DNA from 3 places in the Streptomyces sp. NPDC037100 genome. Region 3 is predicted to be linked to each of the others. Evidence: predicted binding sites of a transcription regulator. Region 3 holds the regulator's gene; each other region holds the start of a gene.
What was found. Region 3 encodes HrcA, which represses chaperone genes, less so after heat shock. Its sites were predicted from a motif close to TTNGCACTCNGNNNNNCNGAGTGCNAA; they were not measured.
Positions count from the first base shown of each region.

Region 1 (4,201 bases), on a different contig from region 3:
TGGGGTCTGCGCAGGACCCCGTCGGCCGCCCCGCCCGCCCCTGCGAAGAAGCCCAGGATGAGGACCCGCAAGGGTTTCGAGGTGGACGGCCACCGGGAGCTGGACCTCCCGCCCGTCTTCACCAGGGTCCCCACCCGGGACAAGGTCGTCTTCCTCACCATCGACGACGGCGCCGAGAAGGACCCGGCGTTCCTGCGGATGATGAGCGACCTGGATGTCCCGTACAGCGCCTTCCTCAGCGGCTACCTGATCAGGAACGACACCCGCTACTTCCGGAAGATGCAGTCCCGGGGCGTGGTCCTGCACAACCACACCCTCAACCACCCCAACCTGCGGGGCCTGTCCTACCGGACGCAGAAGCGCGAGATCTGCGGCATGCAGCGCTACATGGAGAGGCGGTTCGGCAAACGCCCCACCCTCTTCCGCCCGCCCTACGGCAGCTACGACCGGGCGACCCTGCGGGCCGCCAAGACCTGCGGCATCGCGTACGTGCCCCTGTGGAACGAGGAGGTATTCGCCGACCACTGGGAGTACCGCGACGGGGGCCGGAGGCTGCATCCGGGTGACATCGTCCTCACGCACTTCCGGGGTCGTGACCTGTGGAAGGGCACAATGGCCGACATGATCCGCCGCTTCCTGAACAAGGTCACGGCTCAGGGGTACGCGGTCGGGCGGCTGGAGGACTACCTGTGAGGCGCCAGGCCGCCGTACTGCTGTGCGCGGTCCTGCTGGCCGGCTGCTCCGGGGTGGCGGGTGAGCGGCAGGGCATCGCCGACGGCCGGGCCCGGCACCCGGCGCGCGGGGTGAACGACACGCATCGGCTGCCGCCCGTCGTGGACCATGTCGCCACCCGCGAACCCGTCGTCTTCCTCACCTATGACGACGGCGCCGAACGCGACCCCCGCTTCGTCCGTCTCGTCCGACGACAACGGCTCCCGGTCAGCCTCTTCCTCACGGACAGCGTCGTGGGACCCGGCTACGGCCACTTCGCCCGGCTGCGCGCGGTCGGCGCGTCCATCCAGAACCACACCCTCGACCACCCCGCCCTGCGCGGCCTGCCCTACTCCGGCCAGCGCGCCGAGATCTGCGGCCAGCAGCACAAACTCCGCTCCCGCTTCGGCATCGTCCCCCGCCTCTTCCGCCCGCCCTACGGCACCTACGACACGACGACCCTGCGTGCCGCCGCCGACTGCGGCATCGCCGCGGTCGTCCTGTGGCGCGCGGCCCTGAACGCCGACGGCGAACTGACGTACACCCGAGGCGAGCCCGGCCTGCGGGCCGGCGACATCGTCTCGGTGCCGTCGGGCGGGACGGGGCCGCCGGCCCTGGCCGAACGGACGGTGCGACTGCTGCGCGAGATCGAGGCGAGGGGGCTGCGGGTGGGGCGGCTCGAGGACCACCTGGAGAAAACACCGGCCCGACGCGCCGCGGGCAATTAGCAGTCCGCTTGACCGAGTGCTAATCGCAGTCATAGTCTCGGCTCTGGCACTCCCCCTAGGAGAGTGCCAACACAGCGACGGGCAGGTCCGGCACCCGCGACGACGGATCCACCTGGTCGCCACCTCAGACAGTTAACCCCGTGAGATCTCCGAAGGGGGAGGTCGGATCGTGACGACCACCAGCTCCAAGGTTGCCATCAAGCCGCTCGAGGACCGCATTGTGGTCCAGCCGCTCGACGCCGAGCAGACCACCGCCTCTGGCCTGGTCATCCCGGACACCGCCAAGGAGAAGCCCCAGGAGGGCGTCGTCCTGGCCGTGGGCCCGGGCCGCTTCGAGGACGGCAACCGTCTTCCGCTCGACGTCTCCGTCGGCGACGTCGTGCTCTACAGCAAGTACGGCGGCACCGAGGTGAAGTACAACGGCGAGGAGTACCTCGTCCTCTCGGCCCGCGACGTGCTCGCGATCGTCGAGAAGTAATTCACCCCAAGCACATTGCTTTGAACTGCGCCCCTGGCCCCCGCGAGCGACAACAAGCCGGGCGCCCGGGGCGCAGTGCCGTTATCCCAGATTCCGGAAGAGGGCTCACGCTCCCATGGCGAAGATCCTGAAGTTCGACGAGGACGCCCGTCGCGCCCTCGAGCGCGGCGTCAACAAGCTTGCCGACACGGTCAAGGTGACGATCGGCCCCAAGGGCCGCAACGTCGTCATCGACAAGAAGTTCGGCGCTCCCACCATCACCAACGACGGTGTGACCATCGCCCGTGAGGTCGAGGTCGAGGACCCGTACGAGAACCTCGGTGCCCAGCTGGTCAAGGAGGTGGCGACCAAGACCAACGACATCGCGGGTGACGGTACGACCACCGCGACCGTGCTCGCCCAGGCGCTCGTGCGCGAGGGCCTGAAGAACGTCGCCGCCGGTGCTTCCCCGGCCGCCCTGAAGAAGGGCATCGACGCCGCCGTCGCGGCCGTTTCCGAGGACCTGCTCGCCACGGCCCGCCCGATCGACGAGAAGTCCGACATCGCCGCCGTCGCCGCGCTGTCCGCCCAGGACCAGCAGGTCGGCGAGCTCATCGCCGAGGCGATGGACAAGGTCGGCAAGGACGGTGTCATCACCGTCGAGGAGTCCAACACCTTCGGCCTGGAGCTGGACTTCACCGAGGGCATGGCCTTCGACAAGGGCTACCTGTCGCCGTACTTCGTGACGGACCAGGAGCGCATGGAAGCCGTCCTGGACGACCCGTACATCCTCATCACGCAGGGCAAGATCTCCGCCATCGCGGACCTCCTGCCGCTGCTGGAGAAGGTCATCCAGTCCAACGCCTCCAAGCCGCTGCTGATCATCGCCGAGGACGTCGAGGGCGAGGCCCTGTCGACCCTCGTCGTGAACAAGATCCGCGGCACGTTCAACGCCGTCGCCGTGAAGGCCCCCGGCTTCGGCGACCGCCGCAAGGCGATGCTGCAGGACCTGGCCGTCCTCACCGGCGCCACGGTCGTCTCCGAGGAGGTCGGCCTCAAGCTCGACCAGGTCGGTCTGGACGTCCTCGGCTCCGCCCGCCGCGTCACCGTCACCAAGGACGACACCACGGTCGTCGACGGCGCCGGCAACAAGGACGACGTGCAGGGCCGCGTCGCCCAGATCAAGGCCGAGATCGAGTCCACCGACTCCGACTGGGACCGTGAGAAGCTCCAGGAGCGCCTCGCGAAGCTGGCCGGCGGCGTGTGCGTCATCCGCGTGGGTGCCGCCACCGAGGTCGAGCTCAAGGAGCGCAAGCACCGTCTGGAGGACGCCATCTCCGCGACCCGCGCCGCGGTCGAGGAGGGCATCGTCTCCGGTGGTGGCTCCGCGCTGGTCCACGCCGTCAAGGTCCTCGAGGGCAACCTCGGCAAGACCGGCGACGAGGCCACGGGTGTCGCGGTCGTCCGCAAGGCCGCCGTCGAGCCGCTGCGCTGGATCGCCGAGAACGCCGGCCTCGAGGGCTACGTCATCACCTCCAAGGTCGCCGAGCTCGAGAAGGGCCAGGGCTTCAACGCCGCCACCGGCGAGTACGGCGACCTGGTCAAGGCCGGCGTCATCGACCCGGTCAAGGTCACCCGTTCCGCCCTGGAGAACGCCGCCTCCATCGCCTCCCTCCTCCTCACGACCGAGACCCTGGTCGTCGAGAAGAAGGAAGAGGAGGAGCCGGCCGCCGGTGGTCACAGCCACGGCCACGCGCACTGACGCATGACGCATGACGGCTGAGGGCTGACGACGTCAGCTCGCCCGAGCCCGAGCGAAGGCCCGGCACCCCGGAGACGGGGCTGCCGGGCCTTCGCCGTGTGCCGTACTCCGCCGGTCGGGGAACCGCGCCGGGGCCGGCGACGGTCTACCCCCCAGAGCAGTCGGATCATGAGGGGGCAGGAATGAACCAGGTGCTCTACGGGGAGCGGTCCCGCAACCCGCTGGCGCGGACGGTGCGGCTCACCGAGGACGGACTGCGCAGGGGCGGCAGGACGACCCCGCTGGACGAGCTGAACCTCGCCGCCATGGCAGAAGCGTTCCTGCGGGGCTGCTGGCTCGGCGGCGGGGGCGCCGAACGCCCCCTGGGCGCGTTGTCGCAGGGCCCCGGCGTCGTCCCGGTCACCCGTGTGACCGGCACCACCACCCCCCTGAAGGTCCGTCAGGCCGCCGACTTCGCCCGCGCGCTGGGCGAACTGGCGGTGCGCAGGTGCGGCGGGCCGGACCACGTGGCCGACCTCGCCGCACGGGCGCGGGCGGAGGGCG
Region 1 is NZ_JBVJSX010000002.1:710,558-714,758, reverse strand. It holds gene ACZ7EG_RS08335 (polysaccharide deacetylase family protein) at 1-693, shown strand, start outside; gene ACZ7EG_RS08330 (polysaccharide deacetylase family protein) at 690-1,439, shown strand; gene groES (co-chaperone GroES) at 1,609-1,917, shown strand; gene groL (chaperonin GroEL) at 2,033-3,658, shown strand; gene ACZ7EG_RS08315 (hypothetical protein) at 3,841-4,201, shown strand, end outside.
Region 1: groES (co-chaperone GroES) is a predicted target of HrcA. The motif match lies at 1,483-1,509, and genes of this name have one in related genera.

Region 2 (4,201 bases), on a different contig from region 3:
GTGGCCGACGTACGTGCCCTCGGTGACGATCAGGCCGACTCCGGCGGCGGCGCGGCGCGCGTAGTACGACACGACGTCCTCGCCGGGCACGCCGCCCGGGGAGAACATGCGGGTCATCGGTGCCATCACGATCCGGTTCGGAACGGTCAGGCCGCCCAGCGATACGGGCCGGGACAGGATTTCGGCGGCGCGGGAGGCGGCGTCGGTCACGGGGGGCTCCTCGGGATACCGGACAGTGCGCACATGCCGATCAGTATGTGCACACGCATAGGACCTAGTGTTCAACCACCCGGTCCGGCCCCGCCATCCCGCCCCCACTGTGATCCCGCACACGCCCGAGGGCGGCACCTCCTGTCGGAACAGGAGGTGCCGCCCTCGGTAAGGACGTTGATCAACCCTTGGGTCGATCAGAAGTCCATGTCACCGCCCGGCATGCCGCCACCGGCGGGCGCGGCGGCCTTCTCCGGCTTGTCGGCGATGACGGCCTCGGTGGTGAGGAACAGCGCGGCGATGGAGGCGGCGTTCTGCAGGGCAGAGCGGGTCACCTTCGCCGGGTCGATGATGCCCTCGGCGATCATGTCGACGTACTCACCGGTCGCGGCGTTCAGGCCGTGGCCGACGGTGAGGTTGCGGACCTTCTCCACGACGACGCCGCCCTCGAGACCACCGTTGACGGCGATCTGCTTCAGCGGGGCCTCCAGCGCGAGCTTCACGGCGTTGGCGCCGGTCGCCTCGTCACCGTCGAGCTCCAGCTTCTCGAAGACCTGGGAGGCCTGCAGCAGGGCCACGCCACCACCGGCGACGATGCCCTCCTCGACGGCCGCCTTGGCGTTGCGCACGGCGTCCTCGATGCGGTGCTTGCGCTCCTTGAGCTCCACCTCGGTGGCGGCACCGGCCTTGATGACCGCGACACCGCCGGCGAGCTTCGCCAGGCGCTCCTGCAGCTTCTCGCGGTCGTAGTCCGAGTCGCTGTTCTCGATCTCGGCGCGGATCTGGTTGACCCGGCCGGCGACCTGGTCGGCGGAGCCGGCACCGTCGACGATGGTGGTCTCGTCCTTGGTGATGACGACCTTGCGGGCCTTGCCCAGCAGGTCGATCGTGGCGTTCTCCAGCTTGAGGCCGACCTCCTCGGAGATCACCTCGCCGCCGGTGAGGATGCCGATGTCCTGCAGCATCGCCTTGCGGCGGTCGCCGAAGCCCGGGGCCTTGACGGCGACGGACTTGAAGGTGCCGCGGATCTTGTTCACGACCAGCGTCGACAGGGCCTCGCCCTCGACGTCCTCGGCAATGATCAGCAGCGGCTTGCCCGACTGCATGACCTTCTCCAGGAGCGGGAGCAGGTCCTTGACGTTCGAGATCTTGGAGTTCGCGATCAGGATGTACGGGTCGTCGAGGACGGCCTCCATACGCTCCATGTCGGTCGCGAAGTACGCCGAGATGTAGCCCTTGTCGAAGCGCATACCCTCGGTGAGCTCCAGCTCCAGACCGAAGGTCTGGGACTCCTCGACGGTGATGACGCCTTCCTTGCCGACCTTGTCCATGGCCTCGGCGATGAGCTCGCCGATCTGGGTGTCGGCGGCGGAGATGGAGGCCGTGGAGGCGATCTGCTCCTTGGTCTCGACGTCCTTCGCCTGCTCCAGCAGGGCGGCGGAGACGGCCTCGACGGCCTTCTCGATACCGCGCTTGAGGGCCATCGGGTTGGCGCCGGCGGCTACGTTGCGCAGGCCTTCCTTGACCAGGGCCTGGGCGAGCACGGTCGCGGTGGTCGTACCGTCACCGGCGACGTCGTCCGTCTTCTTGGCGACTTCCTTGACCAGCTCGGCGCCGATCTTCTCGTACGGGTCCTCGAGCTCGATCTCCTTGGCGATGGAGACACCATCGTTGGTGATCGTGGGCGCGCCCCACTTCTTCTCGAGGACGACGTTGCGGCCCTTGGGGCCGAGCGTCACCTTCACGGCGTCCGCGAGCTGGTTCATGCCGCGCTCGAGGCCGCGCCGCGCCTCCTCGTCGAACGCGATGATCTTGGCCATGTGAAGTGGTCCCTCCAGGACTGGGGGTGATTACTTCGGACCGCGCCCGCGCCCGCGACGGACGGCTCGCTTGCCTCGTGGGTTCCTTCCCCACCTGGCCTGCGGGCCTCACCGACCCGGTCCTTACGTTGTCACTCTCACCTTCAGAGTGCTAACGCAATGATTAGCACTCGACCCCTGCGAGTGCAAGCTCCTGCCAGGGATCGGGCGGGGTCGTCAGCCGCCCGCGAACACCGTCCGGCAGGGCTTTCGAACAGGCCGAAGGGCCCGCACCCCGGGGGGTACGGGCCCTTCTGAGAAGACCGGTCGCTTGAGCGTTGGTCGTGGTGCGCGTTCAGGCAGAGACGCGAACCATGTCGGCCTGCGGTCCCTTCTGACCCTGCGAGATCTCGAACTCGACCCGCTGGCCCTCTTCAAGGGTGCGGTAGCCGTCCATCTGGATCGCGCTGTAGTGGACGAAAACATCCGCACCACCGTCGACCGCGATGAAGCCGTACCCCTTCTCCGCGTTGAACCACTTGACGGTGCCCTGAGCCATGCCTAACTCCCCTATTACTGGCCCTTGCACAGATCCACACTTCGCGGACCCGGGTCAGACCTCACCCCCCACGGTTGGGGGCGTGCGCCGGAACGCGTCGACCGCGGCTGAATGTATCTGTCCAACTGCCGTCTGCAACAGGTCAATCGGACGAGAATTCTGGACGCGCAGGGTCCGGAATGTGGGGAGAATTCGCCCGAATTCAGGGCAAGTCGGACCACGCAAAGGGAACAAAAGCCTCAAAAGACATACACACTTTGGCTACATCTTGTCGGGCTCGGAGCAGGAATTCAGGGTTCCGATCAGAGGATCAGGACCGCGTTCCCCAACTGTACCCCGCTCAACCACACAGAATTGCCCCCTCCGCTTCTCTCACGGAGGGGGCAATTCGATAAACTCTCAGTTACCTTCGTTACCGAAGGTAACAATCAAGCCGGTCGACCGGTTCAGCCGCCGGCGACGGCGGGAATGATCGACACACCGGCACCGTCCGGCGTCGCCGTCTCAAGACCCTGCTCGAACCGCACGTCGTCGTCGTTGACGTAGACGTTGACGAACCGCCGCAGCTTGCCCTGATCGTCCAGCACCCGGGCGGCGATCCCGGTGTGGTTCTTCTCCAGATCGGCGATGACCTCACCGAGGTTCGCCCCTTCGGCGGCGACCTCGGCCTGCCCACCGGTGTAGGTACGCAGGATGGTGGGGATGCGGACGGTGACGCTCATGACTTCAAAACCTCCGGTTTCGATTGAAGCTACGGCTGGGCCGCGCGCATAGGGGCGCGGGGCTGTGTCGATCTGCGGCTCCGCCGCGTGGGCGCGACCAGCCCCCACCGGCCCGCAGCGAACAACGACTCTCAGACGAGCCCGGCCTCACGGAACGACTCGAGGTTGGGGCGAATGGTCGCTGTCAGACCCGTGCCCGCCACCGCGTCCAGCGTCTTGAGGCCATCCCCGGTGTTGAGCACCACCGTCGTCTTCGACGGATCCAGCACCCCGCTCTCGATCAGCTTCTTGGTGACACCCACGGTCACCCCACCGGCGGTCTCCGCGAAGATCCCCTCGGTCCGCGCAAGGATCTTGATCGCGTCGACGACCTGCTCGTCGTCGACGTCCTCCACCGCCCCACCGGTCCGCCGCGCGATGTCCAGCACGTACGGCCCGTCCGCCGGATTGCCGATCGCCAGCGACTTGGCGATGGTGTCCGGCTTCTGCGGGCGCACCACGTCGTGCCCGGCCTTGAACGCCGTGGACACCGGCGAACAGCCGAGCGCCTGCGCACCGAAGATCTTGTACGGCTTGTCCTCGACCAGACCGAGCTTGATCAGCTCCTGCAGACCCTTGTCGATCTTCGTGAGCTGCGAGCCGGAGGCGATCGGCACCACGAGCTGGTCCGGCAGCTGCCAGCCGAGCTGCTCACAGATCTCGTACGCCAGGGTCTTGGAACCCTCCGCGTAGTACGGCCGCAGGTTGACGTTGACGAAGCCCCAGCCCTCACCGGCCGGGTCGCCGATCAGCTCGGAGCAGAAGCGGTTCACGTCGTCGTAGTTGCCCTCGATGCCGACGAGCTCGCCGCCGTAGATCGCGGCCATGACGACCTTGCCCTGCTCCAGGTCGTGCGGGATGAACACGCAGGA
Region 2 is NZ_JBVJSX010000004.1:511,989-516,189, forward strand. It holds gene ACZ7EG_RS16565 (NADH:flavin oxidoreductase) at 1-210, opposite strand, end outside; gene groL (chaperonin GroEL) at 408-2,030, opposite strand; gene ACZ7EG_RS16575 (cold-shock protein) at 2,365-2,568, opposite strand; gene ACZ7EG_RS16580 (MoaD/ThiS family protein) at 3,015-3,290, opposite strand; gene thrC (threonine synthase) at 3,422-4,201, opposite strand, start outside.
Region 2: groL (chaperonin GroEL) is a predicted target of HrcA. The motif match lies at 2,159-2,185, and genes of this name have one in related genera.

Region 3 (4,201 bases):
TGGCCTCGCCGGCCAGCTGGTGGGCGTAGACGTCGACGGCGGCGGGGTCGGCGTACTCCGGCTGCGGCATGAAGACGTTGACGCCGAAGGGCCTGCTGGTGAGGCTCCGGAGCTGCTTGATCTCCTGGTACATCCCGTCGGCGGTCTTGTACCCGGCGGCGAGGAAACCGAGCCCTCCCGCTTCGCACACGGCCGCGGCGAGCTGCGGCACGGAGACGCCGCCCGCCATGGGGGCCTGCACGATCGGGAAGGGGAAGAGATCGGTCAGTGCGGAGGACATGACCGCATGTTGTCACGTCCTCCGAACAACTCCGAAACCGGCCTGCCGACTGGCGTAGACCAGAAGCACGCCCCGCGTCAGCGCCCGTCGAAGGCATCCTTCAACCCCGAGAACAGCCCCTGCCGCCCCGGCTGACCGTGCCAGCCCGGGGAGCCCCCCCGGACCCCCGGCAGCGGCCGGACCACACACGTCAGCGCCCGTCGAAGGCGTCCTTCAACCGCGAGAACAGCCCCTGCCGCCCCGGCTGACCGTGCCAGCCCGGGGAGACAACCCCCCGGACCCCCGGCAGCGGCCGGACCACACACGTCAGCGCCCGTTGAAGGCGTCCTTCAACCGCGAGAACAGCCCCTGCTGCCCCGGCTGGAACTGCCCCGTGGGCCGTTCCTCGCCGCGGAGCTTGGAGAGCTCGCGCAGCAGGCGTTCCTGCTCGGGGTCGAGCTTGGTCGGGGTCTGGACCTCGACGTGGACGATGAGGTCGCCGCGTCCGCCGCCGCGCAGGTGCGTGACGCCCCGGCCGTGCAGCGGGATCGACTGGCCGGACTGGGTGCCCGGACGGATGTCGACCTCCTCCATGCCGTCGAGCGTCTCCAGCGGCACCTTCGTGCCGAGGGACGCCGCCGTCATGGGGATCGTCACCGTGCAGTGCAGGTCGTCGCCGCGCCGCTGGAACGTGCTGTGGGGCAGCTCGTGGATCTCGACGTAGAGGTCACCGGCCGGACCGCCGCCGGGGCCGACCTCGCCCTCGCCGGCGAGCTGGATCCGCGTGCCGTTGTCGACACCGGCCGGGATCTTGACCGTGAGCGTGCGGCGGGACCGCACGCGGCCGTCGCCCGCGCACTCCGGGCACGGAGTCGGCACGACCGTGCCGAAGCCCTGGCACTGCGGGCACGGGCGGGACGTCATGACCTGACCCAGGAAGGACCGGGTGACCTGCGAGACCTCGCCGCGGCCGCGGCACATGTCACACGTCTGGGCGGAGGTGCCCGGGGCCGCGCCCTCGCCGCTGCAGGTGTTGCAGACGACGGCCGTGTCGACCTGGATGTCCTTCGTCGTGCCGAAGGCGGCCTCGTCGAGCTCGACCTCGATGCGGATCATCGCGTCCTGGCCGCGGCGGGTGCGCGAGCGCGGTCCGCGCTGCGACGCCGTGCCGAAGAACGCGTCCATGATGTCCGAGAAGTTCCCGAAGCCACCGGCTCCGAAGCCGCCCGCGCCACCGCCGCCGGCCTGCGAGAGCGGGTCGCCGCCGAGGTCGTAGACCTGCTTCTTCTGCGGGTCCGACAGCACCTCGTAAGCGGCGTTGATCTCCTTGAACCGCTCCTGGGTCTTCGGATCGGGGTTGACGTCCGGGTGCAGCTCGCGCGCGAGCCGCCGGAAGGCCTTCTTGATCTCTTCCTGCGACGCGTCGCGGCGCACGCCGAGTACGGCGTAGTAGTCCGTGGCCACTACGACTCCGCCAGGATCTGTCCGACGTACCGTGCCACTGCGCGTACCGCTCCCATCGTTCCCGGGTAGTCCATGCGGGTCGGTCCGACCACGCCGAGCTTGGCGACTGCCTCGCCGCCCGAACCGTAGCCGACCGACACGACGGACGTGGAGTTGAGTCCTTCGTGGGCGTTCTCGTGACCGATCCGTACGGTCACGCCCGGATCCTTCGCCTCGCCGAGCAGCTTGAGGAGCACGACCTGCTCCTCCAGCGCCTCCAGCACCGGCCGGATCGTGAGAGGGAAGTCATGCCCGAAGCGGGTCAGATTGGCGGTGCCGCCGATCATCAGCCGCTCCTCGTTCTCCTCGACGAGCGTCTCCAGAAGTGTGGAGAGCACCGTAGAGACCGTACCCCGGTCCTCGTGCTCGAACGCCTCGGGGAGATCCTCCACCAGACTCGGCACATCCGCGAAACGCCGGTTCGCCACACGGCTGTTGAGCCGCGCGCGCAGATCCGCGAGCGAGGCGTCGCCGAAGGGCGCCGGGCAGTCGACGACCCGCTGCTCGACGCGCCCGGTGTCCGTGATCAGCACGAGCATCACGCGCGCGGGCGCCAGGGAGAGCAACTCCACGTGCCGCACGGTCGAGCGGGTCAGCGACGGGTACTGCACGACGGCGACCTGGCGCGTGAGCTGCGCGAGCAGCCGCACGGTGCGCGCCACGACGTCGTCGAGGTCGACGGCACCCTCGAGGAAGTTCTGGATCGCGCGCCGCTCGGGCGCGGTCATCGGCTTGACGCCGGCGAGCTTGTCGACGAACAGCCGGTAACCCTTGTCGGTGGGGATGCGCCCGGCGCTGGTGTGCGGCTGGGCGATGTACCCCTCGTCCTCGAGGGCCGCCATGTCGTTGCGGACGGTGGCCGGGGAGACGCCGAGGCTGTGCCGCTCGGTGAGGGCCTTGGAGCCCACCGGCTCCTCGGTGCCGACGTAGTCCTGGACGATGGCGCGCAGCACCTGCAGCCTGCGTTCACTGAGCATCGCGCACACCTCCAGAAGTCTCCGTCTGCTTGCCCTGCCGGTCCGGCCTGGCACTCTGCGCATGCGAGTGCCAGCGTTCCCCGGCCCAGTGTACGGCGGTGGGGTACACCCCCGGCAAGGCTGGTCGTGCGGCACCGTGCCCCGAGCGGGGGCACCCGCTAGCGTCGCCGTATGACGGTGACTTGGGAAGACCTCGGATGGGAGCGCGTGGCCGCCGGTGTGGGCCGGTGCCGGCTGCCGGTGTGGGACTGCACGATCGGGCTGGTCGCCGGTGAGGGGGCGGTCCTCATGATCGACGCGGGGTCGAGCCTCGCCGAGGGCGCGAAAATGGGGGCGCAGGCGCGTGCGCTCACCGGCCACCGTGTGACGCATCTCGCGCTGACCCATCCGCACTTCGACCATGTCTTCGGCGCCGCGGCGCTCCCGGACACCGAGGTGTTCGGCGCGGTGGGCGTGGACGCGCTGCTGACACGGGTGCGGGACCGCGAGGAACTGCGCGAGGACGGGGTGCGCCAGGGCCTGGCGGCGCCCACGGCCGAGGAGGCGGCGGAGCGGCTGGTCCCGCCCGGCCACCTGGTCTCCGGCGAGTGGACGCTCGACCTGGGCGGCGGCCGGCAGGTGCTGCTGGCGAACGTCGGCCCGGGGCACACCGCGCACGACCTGGCGGTGCTGGTGCCCGGTGATCCGGAGGTGGTGTTCTGCGGGGACCTGGTCGAGGAGTCCGGAGATCCCCAGGCGGGCCCGGACGCGGTGCCGTCGCACTGGCCCGCCGCCCTCGACCGGCTGCTCGACCTGGGTGGCGAGGACGCGGTGTACGTGCCCGGTCACGGAGCGGTGGTGGACGCGGCGTTCGTGCGGGCGCAACGGGACGCGCTGGCGGCGCGTTTCGGCGTGTCGCGGTGATCGCCGTCCGCCTTCTCCTATCGTCATTCGAATGCGCCAGTACTCCGCCGATCTGACCCCGCCGTGGAAGAAGCCGAAGCCGGTACCCGAGGTCGCTGCGGAGCCGGGCCTGGTGGTGGAGGAGCCGGGGACCGGTTTCTGCGGCGCGGTGATCCGCTGCGAGGCGGGCACGGTGACGCTGGAGGACCGCTTCGGCAAGCACCGGGTGTTCCCGATGGAGCCGCGTGGCTTCCTTCTGGAGGGCAGGGTGGTGACCCTCGTCCGCCCCGCGCCCGGCGGCCCGGCGCGTCCCACCCGCACGGCCTCGGGGTCGGTCGCCGTCCCCGGCGCCCGCGCCCGCGTGGCCCGCGCCGGCCGCATCTACGTCGAGGGCCGCCACGACGCCGAGCTGGTCGAGAAGGTGTGGGGCGACGACCTGCGCATCGAGGGCGTGGTCGTGGAGTACCTGGAGGGCGTCGACGACCTGCCGTCGATCGTCTCCGAGTTCGCCCCCGGCCCGGACGCACGGCTGGGCGTCCTGGTGGACCACCTGGTCCCCGGCTCCAAGGAGTGGCGCATC
Region 3 is NZ_JBVJSX010000001.1:542,985-547,185, forward strand. It holds gene ACZ7EG_RS02510 (nitronate monooxygenase) at 1-280, opposite strand, end outside; gene dnaJ (molecular chaperone DnaJ) at 587-1,723, opposite strand; gene hrcA (heat-inducible transcriptional repressor HrcA) at 1,723-2,739, opposite strand; gene ACZ7EG_RS02525 (MBL fold metallo-hydrolase) at 2,911-3,642, shown strand; gene ACZ7EG_RS02530 (DUF3097 domain-containing protein) at 3,674-4,201, shown strand, end outside.